4 regions of the Pantoea sp. SGAir0215 genome follow, and region 3 is predicted to be linked to each of the others. Evidence: predicted binding sites of a transcription regulator. Region 3 holds the regulator's gene; each other region holds the start of a gene.

Region 1 (8,031 bases), 650 kb from region 3:
GCAGATACCATTGGCTATTGTGGCACCGAACTGATTCGCAGAACCGTTGGCATGTCGCATGTGGCGGACATGAAACTGATTCGGGATGAGGAGATGCGGACTGACTGCATTCGCAATGCGATTACCCTGGGCCGCACCCTGATTCTGGCGGCCGGGCACGTGGACGATGTGGATGCACTGATTGCCCGCATCCGCCAGGCGGGATAAAAAAAGGCCGACGTGATGTCGGCCTGATGGGTTATGCCGCCTCGCTGGGGCGCGCGGGCTTAGTCACATCCTGTCTGACCGGCACGGCCAGCGCATCGGGCTCAAACTCGTCCACGTTGATTGAACGCAGACGGCTCTCTTCGGCACGCTTCAGCACCTCTGCCTCTTTCTGATCGATCCAGCCCTGTTCCAGCGCCTGTTTAGCCAGCGCATCCAGGCGCGTAAACGAGAGGTGTTTTTTCTGCTGCTTGCACAGGCGATCGTGAATCACCTCAGCCGCCATCACATCCTGTAGCGCCTGCTCTAACTGGCCCGCCGGATTATGCTCGCTGGGAGCCAGATACTGACCACGACCTAAGCGCGTACGCGTCGCCGACGGCACCTGCAGCATTTTTGCCAGCTTATGATCCAGGCGATCGGACGGTGCTGGGCAGTGCTGACCACCGGCAAAGACCACCAGGCGCATGACGCCAGCGACCAGACGGTTCGGGAAGTTGCTCAGCAGATCGTCCATAGCTTTCTCGGCTTTGTGCAAGGCATCCTGCACGCCCCAGTGCACCAGCGGCAGATCGGCTTCATGACGGCCTTCATCCTCATAACGTTTCAGCGTCGCCGAGGCCAGATACAGCTGGCTCAGCACATCGCCCAGGCGCGCTGACATACGTTCGCGACGTTTCAGGCTACCGCCTAACACCGCCATGGACACGTCCGACAGTAACGCCAGATTGGCACTGATACGGTTCAGGTGCTGATAATAGCGACGGGTGGCATCACGCGTTGGCGCGGCGCTGGTGCGTCCGCCCAGAAGGCCCAGCCACAGGCTGCGCATCGCATTGCTGCCAACGTGGCCAATATGGCTAAACAGCGCCTTATCAAAGCCCGCCACATCATTGCTGGCGGCGGCCGCCATTTCCTGCAACACATACGGATGGCAGCGGATAGCACCCTGGCCAAAGATGATCATACTGCGGGTCAGGATATTCGCGCCTTCCACGGTAATGGCGATAGGGGCACCCTGATAAGCCCGGGCCAGGAAGTTGCTGTCGCCCAGCATGATACCTTTACCCCCGGCAATATCCATTGCATCGATAATTGACTGTTGGGCGCGGTGGGTACAGTGATATTTCACAATCGCAGACAGCACCGCAGGTTTCTCGCCCTGCATAATGCCGGTGGTAATCAGCGTCGCGGCAGCGTCCATCACGTAGGCATTACCGGCAATGCGCGCCAGGGGTTCTTCAATCCCTTCCATTTTACCGATAGACAGTTTGAACTGACGGCGGATATGCGCATAGGCGCCTGTGGCCAGCGCTACGCTTTTCAGGCTGCCGGTTGAGTTAGACGGCAGGGTGATTCCACGGCCCACCGACAGACATTCCACCAGCATCCGCCAGCCCTGTCCGGCCATTTCCGGGCCACCGATAATGAAATCGATCGGCACGAAAATATCTTTACCGCGGGTTGGGCCATTCTGGAACGGTACGTTAAGCGGGAAATGGCGATGGCCGATTTCCACGCCCGGTGTGCTGGTGGGGATCAGGGCGCAGGTAATGCCCAGTTCGTCTTTGTCGCCCAGCAGATGGTCGGGATCGGAAAGTTTAAACGCCAGGCCCAGCACAGTGGCAATCGGGGCCAGCGTAATATAGCGCTTGTTCCAGGTAAGGCGCATGCCCAGCACCTGCTGGCCCTGCCACTCGCCCATGCACACAACGCCCGTATCCGGAATCGCTCCCGCATCTGAACCGGCTTCCGGGCTCGTCAGGGCGAAACAGGGGATTTCATCGCCACGCGCCAGACGCGGCAGATAGTGGTCTTTCTGTTTTTCCGTTCCGTAATGTTGCAGCAGTTCGCCAGGGCCCAGTGAGTTAGGCACGCCCACGGTAATCGCCAGAATGCCTGAGACGCCGGCCAGTTTCTGCAACACGCGCGCCTGTGCATAGGCAGAGAACTCCAGGCCGCCGTACTCTTTCTTGATGATCATGGCAAAGAAGCGATGGGCTTTCAGATGCGCCCACAGTTCTGGCGGCATATCGGCCAGTTCATGGGTAATCTGGAAATCATTTGCCAGACGACAGGCTTCTTCTACCGGCCCGTCAAGAAACGCCTGTTCTTCCGGCGTCAGTCGCGGTTGCGGGTAGTTATGCAGTTTCTGCCAGTCGGGTTTGCCCTGAAACAGGTCGCCTTCCCACCAGGTAGTGCCCGCATCGATCGCCTCTTTTTCCGTACGAGACATCGGCGGCATCACCTGCTGAAAGCGGTGCAGCATTGGTTTGGAAAACAGGCTGCGGCGCAGGCTGGTGAGATTCAGCGGTAACAGGATAATCGCCAGCGGCACAAGCAGCCACGGCGTCCAGAGATGGACCACCGCCATTGCTGCGGTCCACAGCAACAGGATGACGCTGCTGAGCAGCAGCGAGATGCGGTGATAGAACAGTGCGCCAGTCAGCAGCACTGTAGCAAGAATCGAGACAACCATCATAATGAAGTGCTCCGTAAGTAGTAAGAGGTCTGACCTGTTATGATGAAGGTGTAATTCAGATGAGGGCATTTATCAATTTGTTTACATCGCAATTACAACCTGACTCACAAAATCAGCGAAAGCGCGAGCAACGCCCAGGCTGTGGTCGCGAAAAAGCGCGGCGCGAAAAGGATCCGGCGGCGTGATGCTATGCGTGCGTCAGCCATTCCGTTAAACTTGCTGCGATTACCCTCTCCTACAAAGGACAAGTCTATGTATCAGGACATTATTCGTTCAGAGCTCAACGAAGCTGCAGAAACGTTGAATAACTTTCTGAGTGACGACGCGAACATTCATACCATCCAGCGTGCTGCGGTGATGTTGGCGGACAGCTTCAAAGCGGGCGGCAAAGTGCTCTCCTGTGGCAACGGCGGATCACACTGTGATGCGATGCATTTTGCGGAGGAACTGACGGGCCGTTACCGTGAAAATCGTCCGGGCTACCCGGCGATTGCCATTTCAGACGTCAGCCACCTTTCCTGTGTGAGTAATGATTTTGGTTATGACCATGTCTTTTCCCGTTATGTAGAAGCGGTAGGGCGCCCGGGCGACGTGTTGCTGGGGATTTCAACCTCAGGTAACTCGGCTAATATCATCAAAGCCGTTGAAGCGGCGCGCGCCCAGGGGATGAAAGTGATCACGCTGACCGGTAAAGATGGCGGTAAAATGGCCGGCAGCGCGGACATTGAAATTCGTGTGCCCCATTTCGGTTATGCTGACCGTATTCAGGAGATCCACATCAAAGTGATTCATATCCTGATGCTGCTGATTGAAAAAGAGATGGTCAGGTAACAGCGTGTGTCGCCTCCTGACCGACAGGAGGCTTTTACTCTAAGGCGGTTGCTATGTGCGAATTGCTCGGGATGAGCGCTAACGTCCCCACCGATATTTGTTTTAGTTTCACCGGACTGGTGCAGCGCGGCGGCGGAACAGGGCCGCATAAAGACGGCTGGGGCATTACGTTTTATGAAGATAAAGGGTGCCGCACCTTTAAAGATCCCTTGCCGAGTTTTAATTCCCCCATTGCGCGCCTGGTGCAGGAATATCCCATCAAATCCCATTCCGTCGTGGCGCACATTCGCCAGGCGAATCGCGGCCCGGTTTCGCTGGAAAATACGCACCCGTTTACCCGGGAGTTATGGGGACGCAACTGGACCTATGCCCACAACGGACAACTGAAAGGTTACCGGCAACTGGAAACCGGCACGTTTCGGCCAGTGGGCGAAACCGACAGCGAAAAGGCCTTTTGCTGGATTCTGCATAAGCTGGCCACGCGCTATCCGCGCACGCCGGGAAACTGGCCTGCGGTTTTCCGCTACATCGGCGAGCTGGCGAGCGAGCTGCGGCAAAAGGGCGTGTTCAACATGTTGCTGTCGGACGGGCGCTATCTGATGGCCTTCTGCTCGACCAATCTGTTCTGGATCACCCGCCGTGCCCCTTTTGGCCGGGCGCAGTTGCTCGATCAGGATGTGGAAATTGATTTCCAGAAACATACCGGGGCGAACGACGTGGTCACGGTCATTGCCACACAGCCGCTGACGGGGAATGAAACCTGGCACCGGATCGTGCCAGGCGAGTGGGCCTTATTTTACCTTGGAGAGCGCCAGGAACGACTGTGATGCCGCTTCGGGTTGGGTGATGACCGGGCTGCTGTTCATCACATATCTGCCGCTGGCAACATTGACTGTCGGCGGTTGATGATACTTCGCAAAGTAGACGTAACCCGGCTGAAGCTGCTTCCAGAAATCCGCGTAGGTCGAATAACGATGGCGCTGCATGTTGCTGTCCGTCATGCGGAACGGATAAATTGCAATGTTCACTTCCTGCTGACCATTACGCAATGCCGCGTTCACATACGTGAAAATCTGATCCATATAGGCATTGGTCATGGCGTAGCAGCCAATCGACTTACAGTCGCCGTGAATCATCAGGTAGTTGCCGCTGTAGCCCTGGTCACGGTCGTATTGATTCGGAAAGCCAATATTAATCGCGCGATAGAAACGGCTGTCCGGTTTAAGCTGATTCAGTTTTACGCTGTAGAAACCTTCCGGGCTTTTAAAATCGCCTTCACGGCGTTTTGGACCCAGACCGCCCGAAAAATTGCAGATGCGGTAAGTATCCAGCAAGCGGTATTCGTTACCAATCTTGCCGTACAGCTCAAGTGTCCGCTCTTCCTTAAAGATCTGAATATAAACCGGCGTGCCGATTAGCTGTTTCTTTAACTCTTTACTCACAGGGGCCAGTTGCTGAACCGGCTCGGGAGTCATTGCCATGCTGAGGGCTGGCAGTAAAAGCATCGCAAACAGAAGTGCGATTTTGCCCATGCTGTGTATACCTTGAAGTGAAGAAGAACAATGGCGCGTTATGTGCGCCTCTGTTTGCATTATCGGAACTTTCCGCTACCGCAGCGCAACATTAAACATTGTCTGTTTTTTTAGCAATACAGCACGGCGCAAAATGTCCATTTCTTTAGCGGAATGACGCCAAAAATTTGTAAACTTTGTTTGTTATTGCAAGAAATATTGCACAAGCCTTTCCGAGCTGTATACTTATCCAGTACTGGAGGGGCGATGCGTAAGATCATTCATGTTGATATGGACTGCTTTTTTGCGGCGGTGGAAATGCGTGACGATCCCTCATTACGCGATATTCCCATGGCCATCGGCGGCAGCCGCGATCGACGTGGCGTTATCAGTACCGCTAATTATCCGGCCCGCAAATATGGCGTACGCAGCGCGATGCCGACCGGTATGGCCTTAAAGCTTTGTCCGCATCTGCGTCTACTGCCCGGACGGTATGACGTCTATAAAGAAGCCTCCAGTCAGATCCGCGCCATCTTTTCGCGTTATACCTCGCTCATTGAGCCACTCTCACTGGACGAAGCCTATCTGGATGTTACCGACAGCCAGCACTGTCAGGGATCGGCCACGCTTATCGCGCAGGACATCCGCGCCACCATTTTTCGCGAAACGCAGCTCACCGCCTCTGCGGGCATCGCGCCCATAAAATTCCTTGCCAAGATCGCCTCCGATTTAAACAAGCCTGATGGTCAGTATGTGATTACACCGGCCCAGATGTCCGATTTCTTGCTGGCCTTACCGCTGGCAAAAATTCCCGGTGTAGGAAAAGTTTCAGCAAAAAAGCTCGAAGAGCTGGGTCTGCACACCTGCGCGGACGTGCAAAAAGCCGATTTGGCGCTGCTGCTTAAGCGTTTTGGCAAGTTTGGCAGAGTGTTATGGGAGCGCAGTCACGGCATTGACGAACGGGGCGTGGTGGTTGAACGCGAACGAAAATCGCTGGGTGTGGAGCGGACGCTGGCTGACGATATCGACAGTTGGGAGCGCTGTCTGGAAATTATTGATTACCTCTATGCCGAGCTTGATCGTCGCCTGACGCAGATTCGACCCGATAAGCACATTGCTCGCCAGGGCGTGAAGCTGAAGTTTAGTGATTTCCAGCAGACCACTCAGGAACATGTCTGGCCCGTGCTCAATAAAGAGGACATGATTGCCGTGGCCCGTAAGACCTGGGACGAGCGCCGCGCCGGACGTGGCGTCCGGCTGGTGGGGTTGCATGTGACGCTGGTGGATCCGCAGTTGGAGAGGCAGTTGCTGCTGGGATTATAGAGGGGGCGCTTTCGTGTTGAGTGGGGGGAGATTACGGTTGTGCTCCGGCTCCATGAAACCTCTGCCTGTGGGATCGTGTTACTGATTTGGTGTGGTGTTGTCTGAGGTTTTGTCTGTTTGCCCGCGGGGCGGGGGAGATTACGATCGTGCACCGGGAATTTTCCGCCCGCCAGGCGACAGGGAGTTTCAGCCAGTCCGTGCAGGCGGCCGGGTTAAGGGGCTTGCGCCAGCCCCTTAACAATCCCGGCGGCCGGCAGCCGTCGCTGTTCCTTCGTCTCTCACTCCGGCCTGACGGACCGTCCGGATGCGCCGTCCCTGGCGCAGCCGTCCTCTGCGCGGCCTCCCTGCCGCTCCGTCCTGGCCTCCGTTCCCTCCTCAGCGCGCCGGATGTCGGCAGGAAACCCCTGCCTGTGGGATCGTGTTACTGATGTGGTGTTGTCTGAGGATTTGTCTGTTTGCCCGCGGGGCGGAGGAGATTACGGTCGTACACCGGGAGTTTTCCGCCCGCCAGGCGACAGGGAGTTTCAGCCTGTCCGTGCAGGCGGCCGTGTTAAGGGGCTCGCGCCAGCCCCTTAACAATCCCGGCGGCCGTCAGCCGTCGCTGTTCCTTCGTCACTCACTCCGGCCTGACGGACCGTCCGGATGCGCCCTCCCTGGCGCAGCCGTCCTCTGCGCGGCATCCCTGCCGCTCCGTCCGGGCCTCCGTTCTCTCCTCAGCGCGCCGGATGTCGGCAGGAAACCCCTGCCTGTGGGATCGTGTTACTGATGTGGTGTTGTCTGAGGATTTGTCTGTTTGCCCAAGGGGCGGGGGTGATTACGGTCGTACACCGGGAGTTTTCCGCCCGCCAGGCGACAGGGAGTTTCAGCCAGTCCGTGCAGGCGGCCGGGGTAAGGGGCTCGCGCCAGCCCCTTAACAATCCCGGCGGCCGGCAGCCGTCGCTGTTCCTTCGTCACTCACTCCGGCCTGACGGACCGTCCGGATGCGCCGTCCCTGGCGCAGCCGTCCTCTGCGCGGCATCCCTGCCGCTCCGTCCGGGCCTCCGTTCCCTCCTCAGCGCGCCGGATGCCGGCAGAAACCCCCCCGCCTGTCAGTCCTGGTTTCTTTTAAAAGCGGGTGTTGTCTGTAGTGAATGTGTGCAGTGGGATTCAAAAAAAGTTTTTTATAAACATGCATTGATTCAAAACCAGCAGACTGTAGGACTTTCCGGTCACCTACAGCGACACCGGAAGTGGCTTTAACACAGAGATAGTGAAGCAGGGGGTTGGGGCGGCCTTCCCACCCGCTGAGCGGATGAGGGATTTCCGGATGAGCCGACAGGACGTCGGCGAGAGCCGGGCCGCGCCACGGATGGCGCGTCCTGGCGGTCCGCAGAAATCCTGAAGGAGCGAAGGCACCGCGAAGCGGCGGGTGGGCAGGACGGGAGCCCGGGGTCAAGGGGCCGCGGCGGCTGGCGGCCCCTTGTCGGTCGCCCGCACCGGGCTGGCTGAAACTCCAGGCCGCCTGGCGGGCGAAACCCCCTCAGCGCTTCATAAGCTGTCAGCGACTCAAACCTTCTCAACGCCTGCTCGCGCAAGCATCACTGCAACTCATTATCGGTATCCAAAGCAATAAAAACGCCTGAGCAGGCGCAAATCTCAAAGCGGGGGAGTTGGGCGGCCTTCCCACCCGCTGAGCGGATG
Region 2 (8,031 bases), 1.0 Mb from region 3:
ACCCTGGCAAAAGTGGTAGCACGCGAGATTCGTGCGCCGCGTGGAAATACACTGCACTGCGCAAACTGGTTGATTGAAGCGGCCTACCGCATGATTCAGAACAACCTCGATCCCGATGTGGCAGAGCGCCCGGAGGATCTGGTGGTCTATGGCGGGATTGGTAAAGCCGCGCGTAACTGGGCATGCTTTGAGCAAATTTTACGTTCGCTACAGGTGCTGCAACCCGACGAAACCCTGCTGATCCAGTCGGGCAAGCCGGTTGGCGTGTTTCGCACCCATGCGGATGCGCCACGCGTACTGCTGGCTAATTCCAATCTGGTGCCGCACTGGGCCAACTGGGATCACTTCCATGAACTCGATAAGGCCGGGCTGATGATGTACGGCCAGATGACCGCCGGTTCCTGGATTTACATCGGTGCGCAGGGGATTGTACAGGGCACCTACGAGACGTTTGTCGAGGCCGGACGTCAGCATTACAACAATGATTTAAGTGGACGCTGGATCCTGACGGCCGGATTAGGCGGCATGGGCGGTGCCCAACCGCTGGCCGGCGTGCTGGCCGGGGCCTGCGTGCTGGCCATTGAATGTCAGGAATCGCGTATCGATTTCCGTTTACGCACCCGCTATGTCGATCACAAAGCCACCTCGCTGGATGAAGCCCTGACGTTAATCCACGCGGCCACGCAGGCGAAAAAGGCAATCTCCGTGGGTCTGTTAGGCAACGCGGCAGAAATCCTGCCGGAGCTGGTGAAACGCGCCAAAGCCGGTGGGCCGAAGCCGGACATCGTGACCGATCAAACCTCGGCGCACGATCCCGTCAACGGCTATCTGCCGATTGACTGGGATGTGTCGCGCTGGGAGCAGGAACGTAAGGCGAATCCTAAAGCCGTAGAAAAAGCCGCCCGCGCCTCCATGGCGGTGCATGTGCAGGCGATGCTCGACTTTTGTCACATGGGCATCCCTACTGTGGATTATGGCAACAATATCCGCCAGGTCGCGCTGGATGAAGGTGTCAGCAACGCGTTTGATTTCCCCGGTTTTGTGCCCGCCTATATCCGTCCCCTGTTTTGCGAGGGCAAAGGACCGTTTCGCTGGGTGGCCCTGTCTGGCGATCCGGAGGATATCTATAAAACGGACGCTAAACTCAAAGCGCTCTTCCCTGAACATAAAACGCTGCATCGCTGGCTTGATATGGCGCAGGAACGCATCGCTTTCCAGGGGTTACCGGCACGTATCTGCTGGCTGGGGCTGGGCGAACGCCATCTTGCGGCGCTGGCCTTTAATGACATGGTGCGCACCGGCGAGTTGAAAGCGCCGATAGTCATTGGCCGCGATCATCTCGACTGCGGTTCCGTCGCTTCGCCCAACCGTGAAACCGAAGCGATGAAAGACGGTTCGGACGCGGTCTCTGACTGGCCATTACTGAACGCCCTGCTTAACACGGCGGGCGGTGCGACCTGGGTCAGTCTGCACCACGGCGGCGGTGTGGGCATGGGCTTCTCTCAGCACGCCGGCGTGGTGATTGTGTGTGACGGCAGTGAAGCAGCAGATGCGCGTCTGGGCCGCGTGCTGTGGAACGATCCCGCCACTGGCGTGATGCGCCATGCCGATGCCGGCTATGAACTGGCGCAGACCTGTGCCCAAAAGCACGGACTGAACTTACCGATGCAATAACGGTATCAAAACGCGCGGTTCCGGCGAGCACCATGCCGGAACCGCACAGCCCCAGCCTGCTGTCACATCGAGCCACGTCAGACGGTAATGAACCTAGGACAATCCGGATGATACGCCCATAAACCGTGTTGAACCCACGGCGTCATCGAATGCCAGAGTACGATGGATCTTACCGGGAGCCTGTGCCGTGCCCCTGCTGGCCGATCCGTCCTGCTAAGACAGCCTTATCGGTATTGGCTTTCTGTGCGTGAAACGAGAACCGGCATAAACGACTGCATTTTTGTACACTTGCTTATTACTTATTCCATTTTGATTTAGCCTGTCATCCTATTTCGCCTTTTCGGTAATAGACGTACCGCTGTCAGATCTCTAAAGTGAAGCTTCCTGAATGATATGGAGCGCGATACTGCATGACTCTTTCCCCTGCCCTGCTTGACGAAGCGCTGCGCTGGCGCCATCAGTTTCATCGCGAACCTGAACTGGGTTATCAGGAACATCAGACCAGCGATAAGGTCGCTCAGGAGCTGGAACTTGCAGGCCTGCAGGTGTTTCGCGGTCTGGCTGGCACCGGCGTGGTGGGCACGCTGGAAAATGGCGCCGGACCGGTTATCGGTCTGCGCGCGGATATGGATGCGCTGCCGATCAACGAGAAAGGTGATGCGGCCTGGCGCTCTGCCAGGCCCGGCGTGATGCATGCCTGCGGCCATGATGGTCACACGGCAATTTTGCTGGCGGCAGCAAAACATCTGGCGGCTACGCGTCGCTTCAGCGGCACTGTGCATTTCATTTTTCAGCCGGCGGAAGAGAATCTGGGCGGTGCACGCAAAATGGTCGAAGAGGGCTTATTTACGCGCTTCCCGATGGATGCCGTTTACGCGATGCATAACTGGCCGGGCTTACCGCTGGGATCGCTGGCCGTCAATCCCGGCGCAATGATGGCCTCGCTGGACGCCTTTGAAATCACCCTGAGCGGTAAGAGTTGCCATGCGGCCATGCCGGAGAGCGGTGCCGATCCGATGGTGGTCGCCGCCGAACTGATCCTGGCGCTGCAAACTATTCCCTCACGTCGCCTGTCGCCGCTGTCATCTGCGGTTGTCAGCGTCACCCAGATTCAGGGCGGTGAGGCGATTAACGTGATTCCGGAACAGATTGTTCTGCGCGGAACGGTGCGCTGTCTGCAGGACGACGTGCGCAAACGGGTTCATGCCCTTGTTGATGATTTTGTGACGACGCTGCCGAAACCTTTTGGCGTGTGTGGGGCCATTCACTGGCTGCCCGGCTATCCGGTAACGGCGAATCATGCTGGCCCGGCTCAGCAGGTGCATGACGTTGCCGTTAGTACCTTCGGCGAAGGCCGGGTGCGCTGGCAGGTGAATCCGTCCATGGCCTCGGAAGACTTTGCCTGTATGCTGGAAGCCTGCCCTGGCGCCTACTTCTGGCTGGGTGCCGATGGCGCAACGCCCTCCGCACCGCTGCACAATGCCCATTATGACTTCAATGATGCGCTGATTCCGACCGGAATCCAGTTCTGGCAGAACCTGGTGGAACAGGCTCTGCCACAGACGCGCGCTTAAAAACCCGCTGCCGCGAGCCTGTCCAGACCGGCCTGCAGCGTCGCCGCCTCACCGCTGGCACGCAGGCAGCAGGCAATCTGCAGACGCAGCGAGGCGGGCAGTGGACGTTGCTGATTCAGCACCTCCTGCGTCCAGCGCGCGGTCTCCTCTGCCGATTTGTCCGCGGGCAGCGCTACACTGATTTCCGGCTGCCTCTCCACCCAGACCTCGGCCTGCTGTCCAGCACCGCCCACGTAGCTGATGGACGGGCAGCGCTGCGGATTGGCGTAAACCTCGCCCTCTGTACCATTCAGCAAAATAGCCGGGGCATCGATATCATTAAAAAACGTTGCCACCCGCGGCACATATTCGGGATGCGAGACGCTCGACAGGCGTAGCGCCTCGCGTTCGCCAAACGGGGTGGCCAGTTTTGCCAGCGTATGGGCGCTGTTGCGGACGCCCATGCGCCAGCGCAGCGACAGCTGTTTTGCCATTGCCGGACAGAGGTGATCGATGGTGATAAACACCAGTTCGCCCTTGTCGAGCAACGTCTGTGCCTGCTCTGCAGTGGTGACCGGCATGATGCCCAGCGCCGCAAACACCGCTTCGCTGGTGATGCGCGTCGCATCGTCGCTGACGCCGTGAACCAGCACCGGCAAACCCAGCCGGTTCAGCACCAGCGCCAGCAGGGGCGTCAGATTGCCCTGACGACGCGCACCGTTATAGCTGGGAATGACCACGGGCATCGGACGGCCTGCGGGTGCCTGCAGGCGCAGCATACGCACCTGCATCGCCTGATAAAATCCGCGCATCTCCGCCTCGCCCTCGCCCTTGATACGCAGGGCAATTAAAATACTGCCCATTTCAAGATCCGGTACGCTGCCGTCCAGCATAGCGCCGTAAAGTGCAACGGCACTGTCGAAATCAATATCACGTGCATGGTTCTTACCACGCCCGACTTCTTTGATAATTTTATTCAGTTCCATCACTCGTTTCCGTTCAGTGGTACCGACTTAACGCCGCGTCGCACGCGGTTTGCGCGCGCCAGGTTTGGATCGGGCCTTCAGGGCTTCAGGCTCAGGCGTCACCGGTTGTTCAATGGCGAACACGGGCAACGCGGCTAACAGCCGGGCACCGTAAGCTTTGCTCAGCAGACGGCGATCGTAAATCACGATTTCGCCATAGCACTGGTGGCTGCGAATTAAGCGCCCGACCTGCTGAATTAACGTAAAGGAGGCGCTGGGCAGGCTTTGCACTTCAAACGGATAGCGTTTGAGACTTTTTAGCCACTCTCCCTCGGTTAAAATTACCGGACTGTCTATGGGCGGGAAAGCGATTTTATGAATGTGCACCTGGCTGAGCAGCTCGCCTTTTAAATCCAGCCCCTCGGCAAAGGACTGCAAACCAATCAGAATGCTGGTTTCGCCCTGTTCTATCCGCTTACGGTGCAGGGCGATCAGCCGGCTACGCGGTTGATCGCCCTGCACCAGCATCATCAGGCGCAACTCGGGCAACGCCTCGACAAATTGCTGCATGGCCCGACCGCTGGCAAAGAGGACCAGAATGCCTTTGTGTTTATCGGTCTGCATTTGCTGACGAAAAAAGGCCGCCATCTCGGCGATATGGGCTGCTTCATTCGCCATCAGCGGCTCGTAGCGCATCTGCGGGATGACGAGCTTACCCTGGTCGACGTGGCTGAACGGCGAGTCCAGCGCCACGAAGCGGTCCCCGGCCTTTTCATTCAGCCCGGACATCTCCTGCAGGCGGGTAAAACTGTTTAATGAGCGCAGCGTCGCAGAGGTCACCACCACATGCGGGATCTTTCGCCACAACATTTTTTCCAGTTGATCGCAGACGCGAATGCCTGCGCAGTGAAACAAGAGATGTGCCTGCCCCTCACGCAGCTCGCGGGTAATCCATTTGGAGACGGGTGCGCCAGAGGCTTTCTCCATCGCGGCCAGCCGCCACAGTTTGCTGACCGATTCAAACCAGCCAAAGTGGCGGTTAAGCTGCAATAAATTGCGATGCAGACGGACCAGATCAACGCTGCCGGTTTGTTCACTCAGCGCGTTGATCAGTCCCTCCGCCAGCCCGCGCAGCGCATCGCTCAGCTTAAACAGACGCGCGCACAGCGCCAGCACATCCTCAGGCAACGCGCCCAGTACAAAGCGAAACTCGCCGGGCTGATTATGCGCGGGTAACAGCGGACTTAATGCATCGCTTATCACGGTCAGTAACTCGCGCAGTTCATCACAGTGCGCTTTCAGGCGTTCAGAACTGGCCAGCGGAGGTGGCGACTTGGGCCGCATCTGGCTCATTATCGCCTCGACCAGTTTGACAAACAGATCGAGCTGCAGGCTGGTCCAGCCCGGCGAGATATCCGCGCTCATCTCCAGCGCATCCCGCGCCACGTCGGGCAGATGGTGGCCTTCATCCACCACCAGCATCAGGTTTTTGGCGGGCGGCAATACCGATTCATTTTCCATTGCCGCCATCACCAGCGCGTGGTTGGCGACCACCACATCGACCTGCTCGATTTCACGTCGCGCGATAAAAAACGGACACTCCCGATACCAGCGACAATGCACGCCCAGACAACTGGCTTTATCCGTCGACAGGCGCTGCCACAGGCTGTCGCTGACGTTTTCATCGCTATGATCGCGCAGGCCATCCCACTGATGGCGATCGAGTGACTTTTGCAGCCGTCCGCACAGGATCTGCTCGTCTTTGGTACTGCTGACCGCGTCATCATCCAGGTAGAACAGCAAATCAGCCTGCTGATGATCATCCGCCACCAGCGCAGCCAGGTTACGCGGGCAGACGTAACGTCCCCGCCCAAAGGCCGCCGTAAAGGTTAAATCCGGAATGATTTTTTTCAGCAACGGCAAGTCTTTGCTGAAGATTTGATCCTGCAAGGCCACGTTGGCCGTGCTGATCACCAGCCGTTTCTCTTCGGCACGGCTGACGGCGATACCGGGGATCAGATAAGAAAGGGTTTTGCCCACGCCCGTAGGCGCTTCCACGGCCAGGTGACGACCATCATCACCCGACAGGCATTTTGCCACCTCAGCAATCATCTGACGCTGGGCCGGGCGAGGAATAAAATCGGGCACCTGTTGCTGCAGCGCTTTGTACCACTGTGCTATCTGGCTTTTTATTGCTGCTGTCAGGGCCATGTTTAGATTACCGTGTTACTCATTGGCCTGTATTTTTACACAGTATTGCGGTGTCGTCAGCTTTCAGGTCTGTTTTTTCGTGCCCGCTTCAGAAACGGGCGGCGAGGCGAGCGGGCTGAGCACCGTACAAACCGCGCGGCGCAGTGCATGTTTGATTGCCGATCCCGTTGACCCGGCGCACTCTCGCAGCACATCCGCTACGTCAGCAGCTTAAACATCACCGTGGTCGCGTCCATCTCACCGTGAATGGATTCCGCATAGAGAGGAATAAATCCGGCCACCTGCCAGTTCAGCGCCAGGTAAAGCTCGCTGGCGACATCGCCACGCCGCGTGTCCAGCACCAGTAAGCGTTTCCCCTGCTGGCGTGCCCGCTGCTCTGCCTGCTGCATTAACTGGCGTGCAATGCCCTGCCGCCGCGCGCGGGGATGCACTAATAATTTACTGATCTCGGCCCGGTGTCGGCCATTCGGCATTGCGCTCGCGTTCAGCATAACCGTCGCGACAACCGTGCCATGCTGACGGGCGACCAGCAGCTCACTTTGGCCCTGTTCCAGTCCGGCAAGCTGACGTTGCCAGAACTGATGAATGGCCGCCCGGTCATCGGGATCGATAAACCCGACGCTGGCCCCGTCGGCGACACAGGCCTGTAAAACCTCGACCAGCTCGCTTAACGCCTGGTGCGCCGCACCGGCGCTGAGTGATTCATAGAGTGTCATGGTTTACATACCACCAGCAGGTAACGCGCACCCTCAGTCAGATGCGCCTGAAAGCCGGATGCGCCCGTAAGATGGAAACGCAGGCTGTCGCCCGCACCGAGTGTCCAGCTCTGCGCGCCCATCGTTACCGTCAGTTGCCCTTGTCGCAGCCAGATATGCTGCTCCATGCCCTGCACGGGCGGCACATTATAATCAATACGGGCACCCGGTCGCAGCGTTCCCTCAATAAGCTCACATCGGAAGGTGGCCGCAGGCGGCGATACGTTACGGCGAATAAAACCGCTGGCTTCGTCCTGCCAGACCGGTTGGCGATCGCGCGGAATCAGCAGATCGTTACCTTCTTCGACTTCGCTCAACAGGCGTGACATTGTTAAACTGTAAGCGACACATAAGCGGTTCAGGAGAGCAGCCGTTGGACTGGTTTCAGCGCGCTCAATACGCGATAATGTTGCCCGGCTAATGCCTGTTGCGGTGGATAACTCATCCAGTGACCAGCCCTGTTTTATGCGCAGTTCTGCCAGGCGAGCCGCGAGGCGTTGTTCAGTATTATCAGCAGCCATTTTTATCTCTATTATGAAATTTAATTCTCACAATTGAGATAGGACACCATTTAAGCGCAGCCGTCAAGTTGTACATTTAAAAATTGGTTGTACAACTTAACAGGCTTCGCTATGGTGGTTTCATTCAGGTCAGTGAAAGAGGTAAATATGACCTTATACAGTATCGGCGACGTCGCCGAGCGCTGTGGCATAAATCCGGTTACCTTACGCGCCTGGCAACGACGTTATGGATTATTGAAACCACAACGTACTGAAGGCGGTCATCGACAGTTCGATGAAGAAGATGTTCAGCGCATCCAGGAAATTATGCGCTGGATTGAGAGTGGAGTCCCGGTAGGCAAGGTAAAAGCCC
Region 3 (8,031 bases):
CGGAATGGCCTTACTCTTTACCAGAAATGAAAGGGGTAAGTTCAGCAATTTATAAAAAATTTTACGCCAACCTGACATAGACAACATGAAGCCTCTTGTTAGCAAAGCGGCGCAAGCATATCAGAACGCGCAGCAAAAATCTGTGACAGCGACAATTGTGCGCTGCCCGGTATTGACGTCAATCCTTTGAAAAGAGTTCCTTTATCATGACAAATAATGTCACCGGCATTACCCGGATTGTGAAAGCGGCTGGCTACTCATGGCAAGGTCTTCGCGCCGCCTGGCAGCATGAAGCTGCCTTCCGCCAGGAAGCCGTAATTTCACTGGCGGCAATTATCCTGGCCTGCTGGCTGGATGTCGATACTATTTCGCGCATCCTGATGATTGGCGCGGTCATGCTGGTGATGATTGTTGAAGTTCTGAACAGCGCCATCGAAGCGGTGGTGGACCGCACAGGGCAGGAACGTCACCCTCTTGCCGGCCGTGCCAAAGATATGGGATCGGCCGCTGTTTTGCTGGCAATAGTACTGGCCCTGTTCGTTTGGGGAACGCTACTTTGGTCGCATTTGCGATAAGCATTCCATCTCCCGTCAAATTACTGATTTTGGCCTGACTTTTGGTTTCCATTTCACCAATACCTGTATATACTCACAGCGACTGTATAAACAACCAGGGGGCGGGATGAAAGCATTAACCAGCAGGCAGCAACAGGTCTACGACTTGATTCGCGACCACATTAATCAAACGGGCATGCCGCCTACGCGTGCAGAAATTGCTGCGCAACTGGGCTTCCGCTCACCTAACGCGGCAGAAGAGCATCTGAAAGCGCTGTCGCGTAAAGGCGTGATTGAAATCGTCTCTGGTGCGTCCCGCGGTATCCGTTTGTTAATGGAAGAAGAACCTTCAGATGGCCTGCCACTCATTGGGCGCGTTGCGGCGGGTGAGCCGTTGCTGGCCCAGGAACATATCGAAACCCACTACAAAGTGGATCCAGACATGTTCAAGCCCTCTGCCGATTTCCTGCTGCGCGTTAGCGGCATGTCAATGAAAGACATTGGCATCATGGATGGTGATTTGCTGGCCGTGCATAAAACGCAGGAAGTGCGTAATGGTCAGGTGGTGGTAGCGCGCATTGACGACGAAGTCACTGTGAAGCGCTGGAAAAAACAGGGATCAGTGGTGCATCTGTTACCTGAAAATACGGATTTTGAGCCTATCATTGTCGATACACGTGCGCAGTCGCTGACGGTTGAAGGTCTGGCGGTTGGCATCGTACGTAACGGTGAGTGGTTATAAATCCTCCTAAGGTTGGCTCTTTACGTCAACCTTGACGTTACCCAGTCTGCCCCTGTTTTGCCGCTGTGGGTTCATCTGTAACACCAGCGGCGCATTGCACGGACGTTACATGCGCTTCCTGACAGCTACCGATAAAAAACTGTGGCGGCTGGCGCTGCCCATGATCCTGTCAAATATCACCGTTCCTCTGCTCGGCTTAGTCGATACAGCCGTTATTGGCCATCTCGACAGCCCGGTTTATCTGGGCGGCGTTGCGGTCGGGACGACCGTTACCAGTTTCATCTTCATGCTGCTGCTTTTTCTGCGTATGAGCACGACAGGCCTGACGGCTCAGGCGTTTGGCGCGGGCGATAAAACGGCGCTGGCGCGCGCATTGGCACAGCCCCTGATCATTGCCTTACTGGCCGGCAGCCTGTTTATTGCCCTGCGTCATCCTGTTACGGCATTAGCAACCCGCTTTATCGGCGGAGAGGCCGCCGTGCTTGAGCAGGCTGCGCTGTTTATCCATATTCGCTGGCTCAGTGCGCCCGCCATGCTGGCTAACCTGGTGATTCTGGGCTGGCTGCTGGGCGTACAGTATGCCAGAGCGCCGGTCATCCTGCTGGTGGTGGGCAACGTTATCAATATTCTGCTGGACCTCTGGCTAGTGCTGGGGCTGCACTGGGGCGTAGCCGGGGCTGCAGCCGCGACGGCTATCGCGGAATATGCGACGTTGCTGGTCGGGGCACTTATGGTCTGGCGCGTGCTGGCGCTGCGTGGTATCACGCTGCACAGTCTGGTCCATAGCTGGCGTGGCGATATCCACCGCCTGCTGCGCCTGAATCGCGATATCCTGCTGCGTACCTTACTGTTACAGCTTTGCTTTGCCTCTCTGACCGTGCTGGGAACGCGTATCGGACCTGATGTGGTGGCGGTAAATGCCATCCTGCTGATGTTCATGACGTTTACCGCCTATGCGCTGGATGGCTTTGCTTACGCCGTCGAAGCCTTTGCTGGTGAGGCACACGGCGCAAAAGACGGCAGCAGGTTGCAACTGGTATGGATTGCTGCCTGCCGTCAGGCCCTGTCAGTCGCGCTGTTTTTCTCCCTGGTCTATGCTGTTTGTGGCTATCAGATCGTGGCTCTCCTGACATCGATTCCCGCACTTCAACAGGCGGCTGACCGCTTTCTGCCGTGGCAGGTTGTCATGCCGCTGGTTGGCGTCTGGTGCTATCTGCTGGATGGCATGTTTATTGGTGCGACCCGCGGAAGAGAAATGCGCAACAGTATGGCGATTGCCGCACTGGGCTATTTCCTGACGCTGTTAACCGTGCCTTTTATCGGTAATCACGGTCTATGGCTGGCGATAGCCGTTTTTCTGGCGCTTCGCGGCCTGTCACTTTGGCTGGTCTGGCGCAGGCACTGGCGCAATGGCACCTGGTTTAGCGCCTGAGCAACTTGCCTGAAATATGACGCAGGATACATAAAATTTTCATTTTTTCCGGCAAAACTGAAATTAGCTACTACAATTATCTTTGAATGGCGCTATTAAACAGCGCTTTATATCGTAATTTTGCCTGATGGCAAAATAAAGCGAAATCGAAGGATGACGTGGAGGTCTGCAATGAATAAAGACGAAGCGAGTGGTAACTGGAAACAGTTCAAAGGAAAAATGAAAGAGAAATGGGGCAAGCTGACCGATGATGACATGCAAGTCATTGAAGGTAAACGCGATCAGCTGGTCGGCAAAATTCAGGAACGTTACGGCTACGCGAAAGATCAGGCGGAGAAAGAAGTAACGGACTGGGAAGGTCACAACAAGGATTACCGCTGGTAATCACGTTATTCAGGGATGCTCCTACCCGGGCCGGTACGCTCATGCCGGCCAGACCGCACAAGGATGTGCAATTAACTTCGTTTACTGCGTTTCTTCCCGTCAGCCTGATGGTCATGATCACAATGTTCATGCTGTTCACAGGCTTCAACTTCCGCACAGTTTTCACATAACCCGTGCGCCTCTATCACGCTATGCCGTAGGACAAAGCTTGCCTCTTGCGCCAGCGATGCGATGATTTTTTCTGCGCCCTGCGCCTGCTTTTCCGTGACCACTGCACAGCGATCGCAGACCAGCATCACCGATGTATGGGCGGGTGCGTCGAAATGGTGACACATCACATAGCTGTTATTGGACTCGACGCGGTGGATAAAACCCTGCTCAAGAAGAAAATCCAGCGCACGGTAGACGGTAGGAGGCTTGGCCTGGGGCTCACTGACACGCAACTGATCAAGCAGGTCATAAGCACTGATCGATCCTGGCTGTCCGGCCATCAACCGCAGGACCTCTGCGCGCTGGGTCGTCAGGCGTACACCGCGCTGTAAACACAGTTTCTCAGCCTGGGTCATGATTTGCTCTGGCGTCATGGTTGACATGGAATTTCTCCGTTTGACAGGTGATGTTATCTTATCACATTAATGATACGTACGATGCACCTTGCCTGTCTGCACCTCCTCCCTTTATCCGTGCTTATCTGTTCCTTACGACTTTGCGCCCGTCTGCGATGCCAATATATGTCAGAATGTTTGTAAATATTTTTTCCTTTTGCTTTACATCTCACTGAGTTAAGAACTAATGTTTAAAAGTTCTTAATAAAGTGCTGGTCCCGGCCTCCTTCTGTTAACGCTTTTTGGACGGTAACCAGACATAACGGATCGAAAAATAATCAATCAATGGAATTGCGCCACTATTTACTCTGAATTCACAGCAATAAAGCGTTAGCCATCCTCCACAATGGGGCTAACAAACTATTCGGTCGTTAATGTTTTAACGGCAATTTTTCAGGTGATGATAAGCAAATGGCAAAATTAACCGTCCCACGTTCCGTTCTGGTTTTCCCTGCAGTGTTTAATGCTCTGGTTTTTTCATCATCCGCGCTGGCCGCGGGAACCTGGTACGATGCCCGTAACGATGCAATGGGGGGAACGGGCGTGGCGTCCTCTACCTACGGGTCTGCCGTTTTAGCTAACCCGGCGTTAATGACCAAAGCAAAACCCGATGACAACGTCAGCATCATCTTTCCCAGTGCGGGCGCGCAAATTACTGATAAAGACAAGATGGTCGATAAGATCGATAACATCACTGATACGGTAAATCGCTATCAGGATCTGTTTGATAATGCCTCGACATTAGAGCTGCTGCGCCGTATTCCTGAGATTCAGGCTGCGTCAGGAGATCTGGCCAATACGCTCAGAGATTTACGCGGTAACAAAGCCAACGCGACAGCAGGTGTCGCGATTGCAGTCACCGTTCCGAATGAAACGCTGCCTTTTGCCTTTGTCACCAAAGCCTATGGTACGGCGCATGTCCGCGCGAATGTAAAAGAAGGCGATATCGTTATTTTACAAGGCGTGGCTGACGGAACGTTTGCCGGTATTCCTGGCGGTGTATTTGGTCTGCCTAATGTACAAAACTTGCTGGGCTCCAGCGCGAACGGGCTGGCTGCGCTAAATACCGATTATGGTATCGCCGTTGCCCATGAGTTCACGATTGCCGGCCATCCGGTGTCGATTGGTGTGACGCCTAAGCTGCAAAAGACCTGGCTGTATAACTATTCCGCCAGCGTGTATAACTACGATAAAAACGATTTACGGGATGGCCGCTACCGCAGCACCGAAAGCGGGTTCAACGTTGACGCCGGCCTGGCGACGGTATTCGCAGAAAACTGGACATTAGGCGTGACCGGACAGAACCTGGTATCACGTGACCTGCAAACCAAAGAGGTGAATGGCTATCAGGATACCTATGAAATCCGTCCATTAGTGACGGCGGGTTTAGCCTGGGATAAAGGGCCGGTAACGCTGACAGGCGATGTTGACCTGACCGAAACGCACCGTTTCAAATCTCAGGAAAACAGCCAGTATGCAGGCGTGGGCGCGGAATATCGCGTACTGGACTGGTTGCAGTTACGTGCCGGTTATCGCGCAGATATGCGTTCCAACGACGAAAATGTGGCGACCGCAGGCTTTGGGCTGTCACCGTTCAACAATTCTGTGCATCTGGATCTGGCAGGCTCGGTGGGGCAAAACAATACCTGGGGTGCCATGGCGCAACTCGGATTTAACCTCTGATTCCGTGCCATTAACGGGCGGGCGATACCTTGTCGGCCGCCCTTATGCTATCCTTGCGCAGAATATCATCACTGTTAACCACCGGATCGACTGCGCTTCATGACCGACACTTTTTCCTCCCAACGCTTCTCTGTTGCCCCCATGCTCGACTGGACAGATCGTCACTGTCGCTATTTCCATCGTCTGCTGACCGGCGATACGCTTCTGTATACCGAAATGGTCACCACGGGTGCCATTATTCACGGTAAAGGCGATTATCTGGCCTTTAGTGAAGAGGAGCACCCGGTCGCGTTACAACTGGGCGGCAGCGATCCGGCTGCACTGGCGCAGTGTGCAGCGCTGGCTGAACAGCGCGGTTACGATGAAGTTAACCTCAATGTGGGTTGCCCGTCAGATCGTGTTCAGAATGGCCGCTTTGGCGCCTGCCTGATGGCGGAAGCCGGGCTGGTCGCTGACGGCATTAAAGCGATGCGTGATGTGGTGGATATTCCGGTCACGGTCAAAACCCGTATCGGTATCGATGAACAGGACAGCTATGCCTTCCTGACCGATTTTATCGGTACTGTGGCAGAGCGCGGTGGCTGCGACACCTTTATCATTCATGCGCGCAAGGCATGGCTTTCGGGTCTGAGTCCGAAAGAAAACCGCGAGATTCCACCGCTTGATTACCCCCGGGTTTATCAGTTAAAGCGTGATTTTCCACAACTGACGATTGCCATTAACGGCGGCGTGAAAACGCTGGAAGAGGCTAAAACACATCTTCAGCACCTGGATGGTGTCATGATGGGCCGCGAGGCCTATCAAAACCCCGGCATCCTGGCGCATGTCGATCGGGAAGTGTTTGGCCGGGAACAGCCTGCCGCTGATCCGGTGGCGGTGGTGCGCGCCATGTACCCTTATATTGAAGCCGAGCTGGCAAAAGGCACGTACCTTGGCCATGTGACGCGCCATATGCTGGGGCTGTTCCAGGGGATCCCTGGCGCGCGCCAGTGGCGTCGTCACCTTAGCGAGAATGCCCATAAGCCCGGTGCCGATGTGCGGGTACTGGAGGCTGCATTAGCACTGGTCGCCGATAAGATCCCTCAGGAAGCCTGATACAGTTAAACCAGCCAGCCGGCTGGTTTTTTTTCACCATAATCTGATGAATCTCGCCAGGTTGATTTTGCATACTTCATACTTAACTCATCACTATCAACAGGTTACTTGTTGGCATGGTTCTTGTAATACGTAACGTATTCATCGTGAGGAGTAAACAAATGGACATTATTTTTGTATTCGGTTTCTTCCTGATGCTGTTGCTGACTGGCGTGTCCTTAATCGGCGTCATTGCTGCCCTGGTCGTGGCCACGATCGTGATGTTTGTCGGCGGTATGGTGATGCTGATTGTGAAGGTGCTGCCCTGGCTACTGCTGGCCGTGGCCGCAGTATGGCTCTATCGGCGCTTTTTCACTGACGAAGACACTCGCCAGCGCGTCCTGTACAGGCGCAGGATCCGCAGGCTGGAGCGGAATGGCAGGGGATAAATGTGTGCGTGATCACACAGTGAAAAATTGGTGCTCAGAATATTAACAACAATCATACTTTTTACTTATGTTTTCTGTCAGGATAGCTGTCGTTGATTCATAACATATTCATCGCTTCTGCCCCTACATCAGTGCGAATGAAAAATAAAAGAAGGGCTTCCTGCGGGAAGCCCTTTTTACATCAGGGAATCAGCAGGCTCGATCCCTGCGTCGCGCGGCTCTCCAGTAACTGGTGAGCGCGGCTGGCCTCTTTCAGTGCAAATTTTTGCTGCTCGGGCACATCGACCTTAATGGCGCCACTTGCCAGTAAAGAGAATAATTCTGCACTGGCCGTTTCCAGCTCCTGACGATTGGTGATGTAGCCGAACAGGGAAGGACGGGTAACAAACAGCGAGCCTTTCTTATTTAAAATGCTGAGATCAACATTGGTCACCGGCCCTGAAGCATTCCCGAAGCTCACCATCAGTCCCTGACGACGCAGGCAGTCCAGCGAGGCTTCCCAGGTCGCTTTCCCCACAGAGTCGTACACCACGCCAACCTTGTTGCCGCCGGTCAGCTCACTGACCCGTTGTGCAATGTCCTCTTGCTGATAATTAATGGTGGCCCAGGCTCCCGCATTTTTGGCCAGTGTCGCCTTTTCGGCGGAGCCGACGGTGCCGATCAGATGGGCGCCGAGCGCTTTTGCCCACTGGCAGGCAATCAACCCCACGCCACCCGCCGCGGCATGAAACAGAAAAATTTCGTCGGCTTTGAGCTTATAGGTCTGTCGTAACAGGTACTGCGTCGTCAGGCCTTTCAAAAAACTGGCGGCAGCCTGCTCGAAACTGATGGCGTCGGGTAACAGCATCAGACGGTCTTCCGCCACGTTATGCAGCTCGCTGTAAGCCCCGAGTGCGGCCTGACAGTACACGACGCGATCGCCGGGTTTGAAACGCGTGACCGCCGATCCCACGCGGGTGACCACACCCGCCGCCTCGGTGCCCAGACCAGAGGGAAAATGACCTGTCGGATACAGCCCGCTGCGCACGTAAGTATCAATATAGTTAATGCCAATCGCGCGGTTTTCGACCTGGATTTCATTATCGGCGGGATCGGCAGGCTCAAAATC
Region 4 (8,031 bases), on a different contig from region 3:
GAATCCAATAGCAAAACCTGTTAACTTTGAGACGTTTTTAATATGGAACTGCGCCATCTACGTTATTTTGTTGCGGTCGCACAGACTCAACACTTCACCCGAGCGGCTGAACTACTGGGCATTTCGCAGCCGCCGCTGAGTCAACAAATTCAGCGCCTGGAGCATGAAATTGGTACCCCGCTGTTGAAGCGGCTGACACGTGGTGTGGAACTGACAGAGGCTGGAAAGACTTTTCTGACAGACGCGATTGAAATTGTTCAGCTGGCCGATTATGCCCTGGAGAAAGCCAGAGGCGTTGCCCGTGGGATGAGCGGAAAAATGTCATTAGGTTTTGCGAGTTCGGTGGCGTTTAATCCTCGTGTGTTCGAAATCATTCGGCACTTTAAAGCCCGCTATCCTGCACTGGAATTAATGACCCGCGAAGAAAACATGTCTTTACTGATACAGGATCTTCAGGAAGGACTACTGGACGCGGCGTTTATTCGTTTACCCTGTGAAAGCAGTCGGTCATTTAATTTGCGGGTTATTTCGACCGAGCGGATGGTGTTGGCACTGCCTGCCGACCATCATCTGAAACATAAAACGGCCATTGCGCTAAGTGAGTTGGCAGACGAAACGTTGATTATTTTTCCACGTGAAGTTTCGCCCAGTTTGTATGAACTCATTGTCAGTGCCTGTTTACGGGCAGGTTTTTCATCTTCCTCTTTCCAGCAGGCCCCGCAAATCAGCTCTTCGCTGGGGATGGTCGGCGCGGGCTGCGGGATTGCGCTGATCCCTGAATCCATGATTTGCGTACAGAATCCCCACATTTGCTTTCGTGACATTGCAGAGAATACGCTCTTTACTGATGTCGCTTTTGCCTGGCGGCGTAATAATGCGTCCAAGGCCGTGAACCATTTATTAGCACTCATTCCTGCGCGTTAAACACTCACCGATCACTCCTTCCGATGGCAGAAACGAAGCGGGAAAAATAAAAGATGCAGTATGAAAAGGGGAAATAAGCGCTGCGAATATATCCCCCTGATGCGTCACCGGGCTATTTCATGTTGCCTTTGTGTTTTCACATAAATGAAATTTTCATTCGCATTAGCTGAATTAATGCACCACATTGGTGCAAAAAAGTCAATGCCATTTCTAACATTTAATTAACTTTTTGAACCTTCTCAAAGAACTGATAAATGGTTGATTTTTTAGTTTATGCATCTTTTATGCATTTCTTATGCAACCACCGCGGGGATTTTACCCGGTTTATCTGCACTATTATTCACTCTTATTCAGCGTTAATCGAAATAGCATAGCGATAATGCGTGCCGGGCCGACATCATATTTTTTCTGGCAGTGATAAATTATATATGCGCTGAAAAGCGTGTTGTTTCCACGGCTCAACACAATAAATAACGTCGATAAGAAAGGTTCTGTATGGATAAGTTATCTTACGCGTCTGACAGTAGTACATCCGCCTGGTCTACCTACCTTCAACAAATCGATCGCGTTGCCCCTTATTTGGGCGATCTCTCTCGCTGGATCGATACGTTACGTCATCCTAAACGTGCCTTAATCGTTGATATTCCTTTGCAAATGGATGACGGTACGATTCGTCATTTTGAGGGTTACCGTGTTCAACATAATCTGTCACGCGGCCCCGGCAAAGGCGGAATCCGCTATCATCCGGATGTTGACCTGAATGAAGTCATGGCACTCTCCGCCTGGATGACCATCAAATGTGCCGCTGTGAACCTGCCTTATGGTGGTGCTAAAGGCGGGATTCGTGTAGATCCCTTCAAATTGTCTGAAGGTGAGCTTGAGCGTTTAACCCGCCGCTATACCAGCGAAATTGGTATCATCATCGGTCCACAAAAAGACATTCCGGCACCCGATGTCGGTACCAACGGTAAAGTTATGGCCTGGATGATGGATACCTACTCCATGAATCTGGGCACCACCGTGACGGGCGTCGTGACAGGTAAACCTATTCACCTGGGTGGATCGCTGGGTCGCGAAAAAGCCACCGGTCGCGGCGTTTTTGTTACAGGTCGCGAAGTGGCGCGCCGTGCCGGTATTGAGATTGAAGGTGCGCGCGTCGCCGTTCAGGGTTTCGGTAACGTTGGCAGTGAAGCGGCACGTCTGTTCAGCCAGGCTGGCGCACGCGTCGTGGTGATTCAGGATCATACCGCTACCCTGTTCAATGCCGACGGTATTGATATGGATGCACTGACGCAATGGCAGGCCGAAAACAAACAGATTGCTGGCTTCAAAGGCGCACAAGTCATTGATAAAGAGGCCTTCTGGCACACGGAAATGGATATTCTCATTCCGGCAGCCCTTGAGGGTCAGATTACCCGTGAACGCGCTGAGACCCTGAGCTGTAAACTGGTACTTGAAGGTGCCAACGGTCCTACCTATCCCGATGCTGACGATGTGCTGGCAAACCGTGGCGTGATTGTGGTCCCAGACGTTATCTGTAACGCCGGCGGTGTGACGGTCAGTTACTTCGAATGGGTGCAGGATATGGCCAGTTTCTTCTGGAGTGAAGACGAGATTAATAAGCGGTCTGATAAAATCATGACTGAAGCCATGATTCACGTTTGGGAAAAAGCCAAAGAGAAAGACTGCTCTCTGCGCACCGCAGCCTATATCGTTGCCTGTGAGCGTATTCTGATGGCCCGTAAAGATCGCGGTATCTATCCGGGCTAAGCCAGTAAAAAAACAACCCGCGATGTGCGCGGGTTGTTTTTATTCAGCGGCTTTCGCTTAACGGAATTGCTGCACCGTCTGGGCCAGCTGTTGCGCCTGATCTTCAAGCGAACTGGCTGCCGCCGACATTTGTTGCACCAAAGCCGCGTTTTGCTGCGTTGTTCCGTCCATTTCATTTACCGCAATCGTCACCTGACTAATTCCTCGCGCCTGTTCATCTGACGCGGCAACGATTTCGTTGATGATACTTTGTACAGAGGAGACAGCCTGGGTCATTTCATGCATCGTTTTGCCTGCCTCATTGACCAGCGTGACGCCGCTTTGTACCCGGGCACTGGACTCCTCAATAAGCGCGGCAATGTCTTTGACCGCACCGGCACTGCGTTGCGCCAGGTTTCTGACCTCAGAGGCCACTACCGCAAATCCGCGCCCTTGCTCGCCCGCCCTGGCCGCCTCAACGGCTGCGTTGAGCGCCAGGATATTGGTCTGGAAGGCAATGCTGTTGATCATGGTCGTGATATCGCCAATTTTCTTTGAGCTGTCATCAATTTGCGACATGGTCTGTACCACCTGGCCCACCAGGTTTTCGCCCCGGCTGGCAATGGTTGTCGCATTTCCGGTCAGGTGCGTAGCCTGCTGGGCGTTATCCGCGTTCAGGCGAACCGTGGCGCTGATTTGTTCCATGCTGGCTGCTGTCTCTTCCAGTGCTGCCGCTTGTTGTTCGGTGCGCGAGGCTAAATCCAGGTTGCCGCTGGCTATCTCACTGGCCCCCTCTCTGACAGACGCGCTGGCATCTTTAATCTGGCCCACAATGGATTGCAACTGGCTTTGCATGGTGTGCAGGGCGTAAAACAGGCTGGCGTTGTCACCGTGCGCGACCTTAATGTCATTGCTGAGTTTGCCTTCCGCAACGGCCAGCGCAATGCGGGCTGCTTCTGCGGGTTCGCCACCAAGCGGGCGCATTACTTTGCGATTAAACAATAACCCCAGTACGGCACCTACCAGCAGGATGCTCACAAGCATTAAACCGATAGCCCAATAGAGCTGGCGGTTCGCGGCGGCCATGACCTGGCTGACAGGGGCGACAATTCCCACATACCAGGGCTTATCGCTGTTGCCTGTCACCACCGGATACCAGGTGTACATGGCTCTTTCACCCAACACCGGATCATCATGTTCGACGATCTGACGGGTAAAATTGTCTTTGTCGCCTTTCCATTCCTTACCGGCGTCATTTTTGACAGGTGACGATACCACTTTACCACTGTTCGAAAGCAACAGCGCATAACCCGTATCCTGCCAGGGTTTTATCTGGTTCACTTTTTGCTGTAATGACGCAAGCGAAATATCCGATGTGACCACCGCCATGAGCTTGCCTTGATCGATAATGGGTGAGGCAACAGAGGTCAGTAAGGTTGGCACGCCGTTGTACGGGTAGCTGTAGGGCTCTATCAGGGTATCTTTACGCGACTGTTGAGGGACCAGATAATAATCCCCCTGGCCAGGCGTCAAATAGGAGAGCAGCGGATGCATGGCATAGTTGCCGGACTGATCGCGGTCAACAAACCAGGCATAGCGGCCCTGAGGTGGCTGTCCTTTCTGACCAACAAACTCCGCATCGCGACCGTCAAACGCGTCAGGTTCAAAAATCACGGACATAGAGAGATAGTCAGGGTTGGCCCTGAGAGAATACTCCATAATTTTGTCGGCAATTTTCCGGTCATTAACGCCCGCTTTTGGTAAGGCAATCAGGCTTTGGCCAAGGCTGTGTGCCATATCGCGCGCGTAACTCAGCTCTTGCTGAATCTGCAGGCCGCGACTTTGTGCAATCTGTTGAAGATAATTTTCCGCTAAGTTTTTTTGCTCTTTTGCCGATTGCCAGCTCAGGACGCCAATAGTGACGGTAAAACCAAGCGTAATAGTCAGGCCACCGGCAAGCAGCATCTGGGTGCGGGTGGTCAGTGTTTTTTTTGCGGGTTGAGAAGTCATGCGGATTCCCCTGAAATCGATCGGCTTAATTGACTTCCCTGCCAGACAGACGCTTTTATGTTCCTTAAGGATCTATCGGCGCTCAATAAACGAACTTTAATTCTCATGACTCAAGTCAGACCTTAATCACAACGTTCATCATCAGGGGGAAAGCGCATGATTTCGAAAGAGAACGCAGAACATTATTTCTGGGGTGAGCAGTGTGAGGGTTGGCATCTGCTTAAAAGACACGATCTGAGCATTATTTATGAGCAGATGCCGCCTGCAACACATGAAATACGGCATTATCATGTGCGATCGCGGCAGTTCTTTTTTGTGCTGGAAGGCCAGCTCAGCCTTGAGGTGGAAGGTGTGGTGCATCATCTGCAGACGCAACAGGGTATTGAAATTCCCCCCGGCGCAAAACATCAGGCTCGCAATATCAGCGATAACAACGTCACTTTTTTAGTCATTTCTCATCCCACAACGCGTGGCGATCGTCACGATGTCGTCTGAACACCGGGCGGGAAAGTGAAATTTTGGTAACTTATCGCGATGATTTTGACCTGAAACAATAAACGGGCGGAAAAAATATGTCAGTTTGTGCCCTCTTTTTTGGCGGGATGAAAAACCGGACTTATTCATGTGGAATCATACTGGCTGGCTTCACAGCTCTGCGCTTTGTTTTGGCTGGCTTGCCAGATATCTCCATCACTACGCTTTTGCCATCACACATTTGACTGGCTGATCGTAATGCAGGCAAGCACGGCGCAAACCAGTCAATGCGCGCGAAGCGTTATGGAGAGAGCGTTGTGCGGGATAACAGGCGGGCAGTTCACAGGTAATGAACTGCCAGGAATGAACCATCAGGCCGCTTTAACGGCGCGGACTTTTTTCTCACTTTGCGCAGTCGCGTCAGCTGTTTCTGACACATTTTGCGCCGTGCCAGGTAATTTGCTGGTGCGAAGAATATGCTGTACCGCGTCTTTTTGCTCTGCCAGCAACAACCCTAAGGTTTCAGCCTGCGATTCATCCATATCGGCCTGGTGTGCCAGTAACCAGTCGGTGAACGCCTCTGCCATATCCAGCATTTTATCGTAGGCATCGGCCTCTTTCTTATTGGCAAATGTCATCTTCTCTTCACCCTTTCTGACTACTACAAATTTGGTTTCGACAGCCATTTTATTGCCCTCATATACTGTTTATTTATACAGTATAACACAGTCGGCGACGTTTTCCAGTGAAGAAAAGACACAACGGTTAAACCTGCCCTGCTTACGCCATTCGGTGTGCATCAGGCCAGTAATTCTTCCATAAACTCAGCCAGCGCTTTACGGGGATCGTCCTCTTCCGACACGATCATTTCGATTCCCCATTGCCCCAATACTTCTTTTGCCACCGGGTTATTGCGATTGGTAAAAAGGTAAGATTTGGGTCGGGCGGTTGCCAGGCCTGTGCGCCCCCACATTTTTGTCAGCCGATAGAAGAGCAGACGAATATTAAAATCACTGATGCTGTAGCCAACAAACAAAACCGAATTGCCCATGACATCATGGGTCAGCTTGATATCTAACGGCGAATCAAAATAGAGGCGTTCAAAGTAGCTGCTTTCATCCAGTACGATAGAAGTATCGTCATCAAAGTCGCCATGAAGTTTGATGATATGACGTTTATCTTCGGTGAGTGAAACCAGATCGGCTGCATTCGCCACTTTTGAATAAGGCACGCCATGGGCCTCATGCGCGGCTTCCAGCCACCGATCGTAATTCGTGGTATAGATGCGTGAAAAGTTGCCCTGAGTGATCATGGTATGAATTTCAGAGCTGCGGACATCAATATCAGGCCGGTGCCATTCGCGATCCATCCAGCTTCGTAACGGTCCTAACGAACCTTTTTTCTGCTTGTAGTACTCAGCCAGAGAGAGGTGCGTACCGTAAGTATTAAAAATTTTCGGATCGTACCCCAGTTCATTAGCCAGATGAGCGATAAGCTCATGCCATTCAGGCAGGCCGAGATTACGGGAAAGACCGGCTCCGGCAAACAGAATGAGCTTGCCGGAATCGTATGCGCGTTTGAGCTCAGGTTTCATGCCACGCCTCGTGCAGTTTTTAAAAAGGCAGCAAAACGATCCAGCGCAATGCGACGGTTGGAAATTTCGTTTTTCTTCTCGCCCATCTCAGCGAAGGTTTGATCGTATCCTTCGGGAATAAAGATACAGTCCCACTGGAATCCATGGGGACCGGCAGGTTCAGGTGCAATAGTGCCGCGCAATTCGCCGAAAAACTGGTACATTTTGCGTCCGTCGCAATAACCCAGTACGGTTTTGGCGGTTACACCCTGACTGTCGAGGCCCTGTACCAGCGATGCAAAGCGATCGGCACCGAGGCGATTCCAGAAAATACGCGTCAGCCCCGCAGGCAAACCATTCAGGCCATCCAGATACAGCCCGGTGTGCTCAACAAAAAGCGGACGTCCGATAATAGAGAAGGCCTTCGTCAGTTTATCTCGCACTAAATCCAGTTCATTTTCCGTTTGAATTTCTTCAATGCGACGCGCGATGGGTACGACGTCCACGCCCACAGGTTCCAGTATTCCGCGGACCTCCGCCAGTTTTTGCTCATTGGCCGAAAGGAATCTGATTTTCATGCTTCTTCCACGTTGATTACGCTGCCTCAGTCAAATTTATCATTGAGACAGAACAAGAGGTTATCGCTGGTGAGTGTAGCGCAAATTCGCGCCTTTCTGGCGTGAACATTTGCGCAAAACGCGGGGTTACAGAGTAGAGCGGATAAAACAGAACAACGCAGGACGTGAATAAGTCCGAATAAGGCATGATGTAAAACACCGCTCCGTTTAATAAGCACCCGCTGCATTGGCTATTTAAAGACACACAATCTTTTGCGCATCGTCTGCGTTTTTGCACCTTTCCAAAGCGCGGAAATACCGTAAGCCACAGAGAAACCGGCCGCGAAGTTCTTTCAGGGGCTCTGTTCGCCAGCCAGACTGATGCAGGCGTCATCATAGTACTGACAGTATCAAGTCACTAACGTTTTATTTTCCATCCAGTGCCTGACAGATGAATCGAAAATATTACGCATAGCATAAGCCGTTTATCCTGCGCTCTCTGTTCCGTTCGTCAAAGCCGCATCACTCGTCAGGGGCTGAACCTGTCTTTCACTGGCAGAGAGTGCTCTGGCGAGGCTGTATAAAAGAATCGGGAAGAAAGTCGGACGTGACGACCTGACAAGGACCTGTGTATTTATCGGTGGCAAAGCTGTTTTGCAAACGGCAGCGATGAACGTTTATATCTTTTATTGCTAATGTACGGCATGTGCAGACCCGTGCCGCCCTTCACACCGACTGTTCACC

What was found. Region 3 encodes LexA, which represses DNA repair genes until DNA is damaged. Its sites were predicted from a motif close to TNCTGTATGTACATACAGNA; they were not measured.
Region 1: the regulator LexA is predicted to act here: its motif matches at 5,265-5,284, upstream of dinB (DNA polymerase IV).
Region 2: the regulator LexA is predicted to act here: its motif matches at 6,429-6,448, upstream of dinG (ATP-dependent DNA helicase DinG).
Region 4: the regulator LexA is predicted to act here: its motif matches at 5,859-5,878, upstream of C1N64_RS21290 (YebG family protein).

The regions. Positions count from the first base shown of each region.
Region 1 is NZ_CP028031.1:1,531,328-1,539,358, forward strand. Features, by position in the region: gene mtnK (S-methyl-5-thioribose kinase) at 1-207, shown strand, start outside; gene fadE (acyl-CoA dehydrogenase FadE) at 239-2,686, opposite strand; gene lpcA (D-sedoheptulose 7-phosphate isomerase) at 2,939-3,517, shown strand; gene C1N64_RS07145 (class II glutamine amidotransferase) at 3,571-4,344, shown strand; gene dpaA (peptidoglycan meso-diaminopimelic acid protein amidase) at 4,309-5,049, opposite strand; gene dinB (DNA polymerase IV) at 5,296-6,351, shown strand.
Region 2 is NZ_CP028031.1:1,923,610-1,931,640, reverse strand. Features, by position in the region: gene hutU (urocanate hydratase) at 1-1,674, shown strand, start outside; gene C1N64_RS09115 (M20 aminoacylase family protein) at 2,085-3,248, shown strand; gene ybiB (DNA-binding protein YbiB) at 3,245-4,213, opposite strand; gene dinG (ATP-dependent DNA helicase DinG) at 4,241-6,403, opposite strand; gene C1N64_RS09100 (GNAT family N-acetyltransferase) at 6,601-7,119, opposite strand; gene C1N64_RS09095 (helix-turn-helix domain-containing protein) at 7,116-7,679, opposite strand; gene C1N64_RS09090 (MerR family transcriptional regulator) at 7,827-8,031, shown strand, end outside.
Region 3 is NZ_CP028031.1:882,763-890,793, forward strand. Features, by position in the region: gene plsB (glycerol-3-phosphate 1-O-acyltransferase PlsB) at 1-78, opposite strand, end outside; gene C1N64_RS04215 (diacylglycerol kinase) at 207-575, shown strand; gene lexA (transcriptional repressor LexA) at 682-1,296, shown strand; gene dinF (MATE family efflux transporter DinF) at 1,406-2,728, shown strand; gene C1N64_RS04230 (CsbD family protein) at 2,900-3,112, shown strand; gene zur (zinc uptake transcriptional repressor Zur) at 3,184-3,705, opposite strand; gene C1N64_RS04240 (conjugal transfer protein TraF) at 4,129-5,400, shown strand; gene dusA (tRNA dihydrouridine(20/20a) synthase DusA) at 5,500-6,495, shown strand; gene pspG (envelope stress response protein PspG) at 6,657-6,923, shown strand; gene C1N64_RS04255 (quinone oxidoreductase) at 7,105-8,031, opposite strand, start outside.
Region 4 is NZ_CP028032.1:62,432-70,462, reverse strand. Features, by position in the region: gene C1N64_RS21310 (LysR family transcriptional regulator) at 43-924, shown strand; gene C1N64_RS21305 (Glu/Leu/Phe/Val family dehydrogenase) at 1,420-2,694, shown strand; gene C1N64_RS21300 (methyl-accepting chemotaxis protein) at 2,752-4,683, opposite strand; gene C1N64_RS21295 (cupin domain-containing protein) at 4,840-5,178, shown strand; gene C1N64_RS21290 (YebG family protein) at 5,529-5,843, opposite strand; gene C1N64_RS21285 (SIR2 family protein) at 5,957-6,751, opposite strand; gene C1N64_RS21280 (non-canonical purine NTP pyrophosphatase) at 6,748-7,308, opposite strand.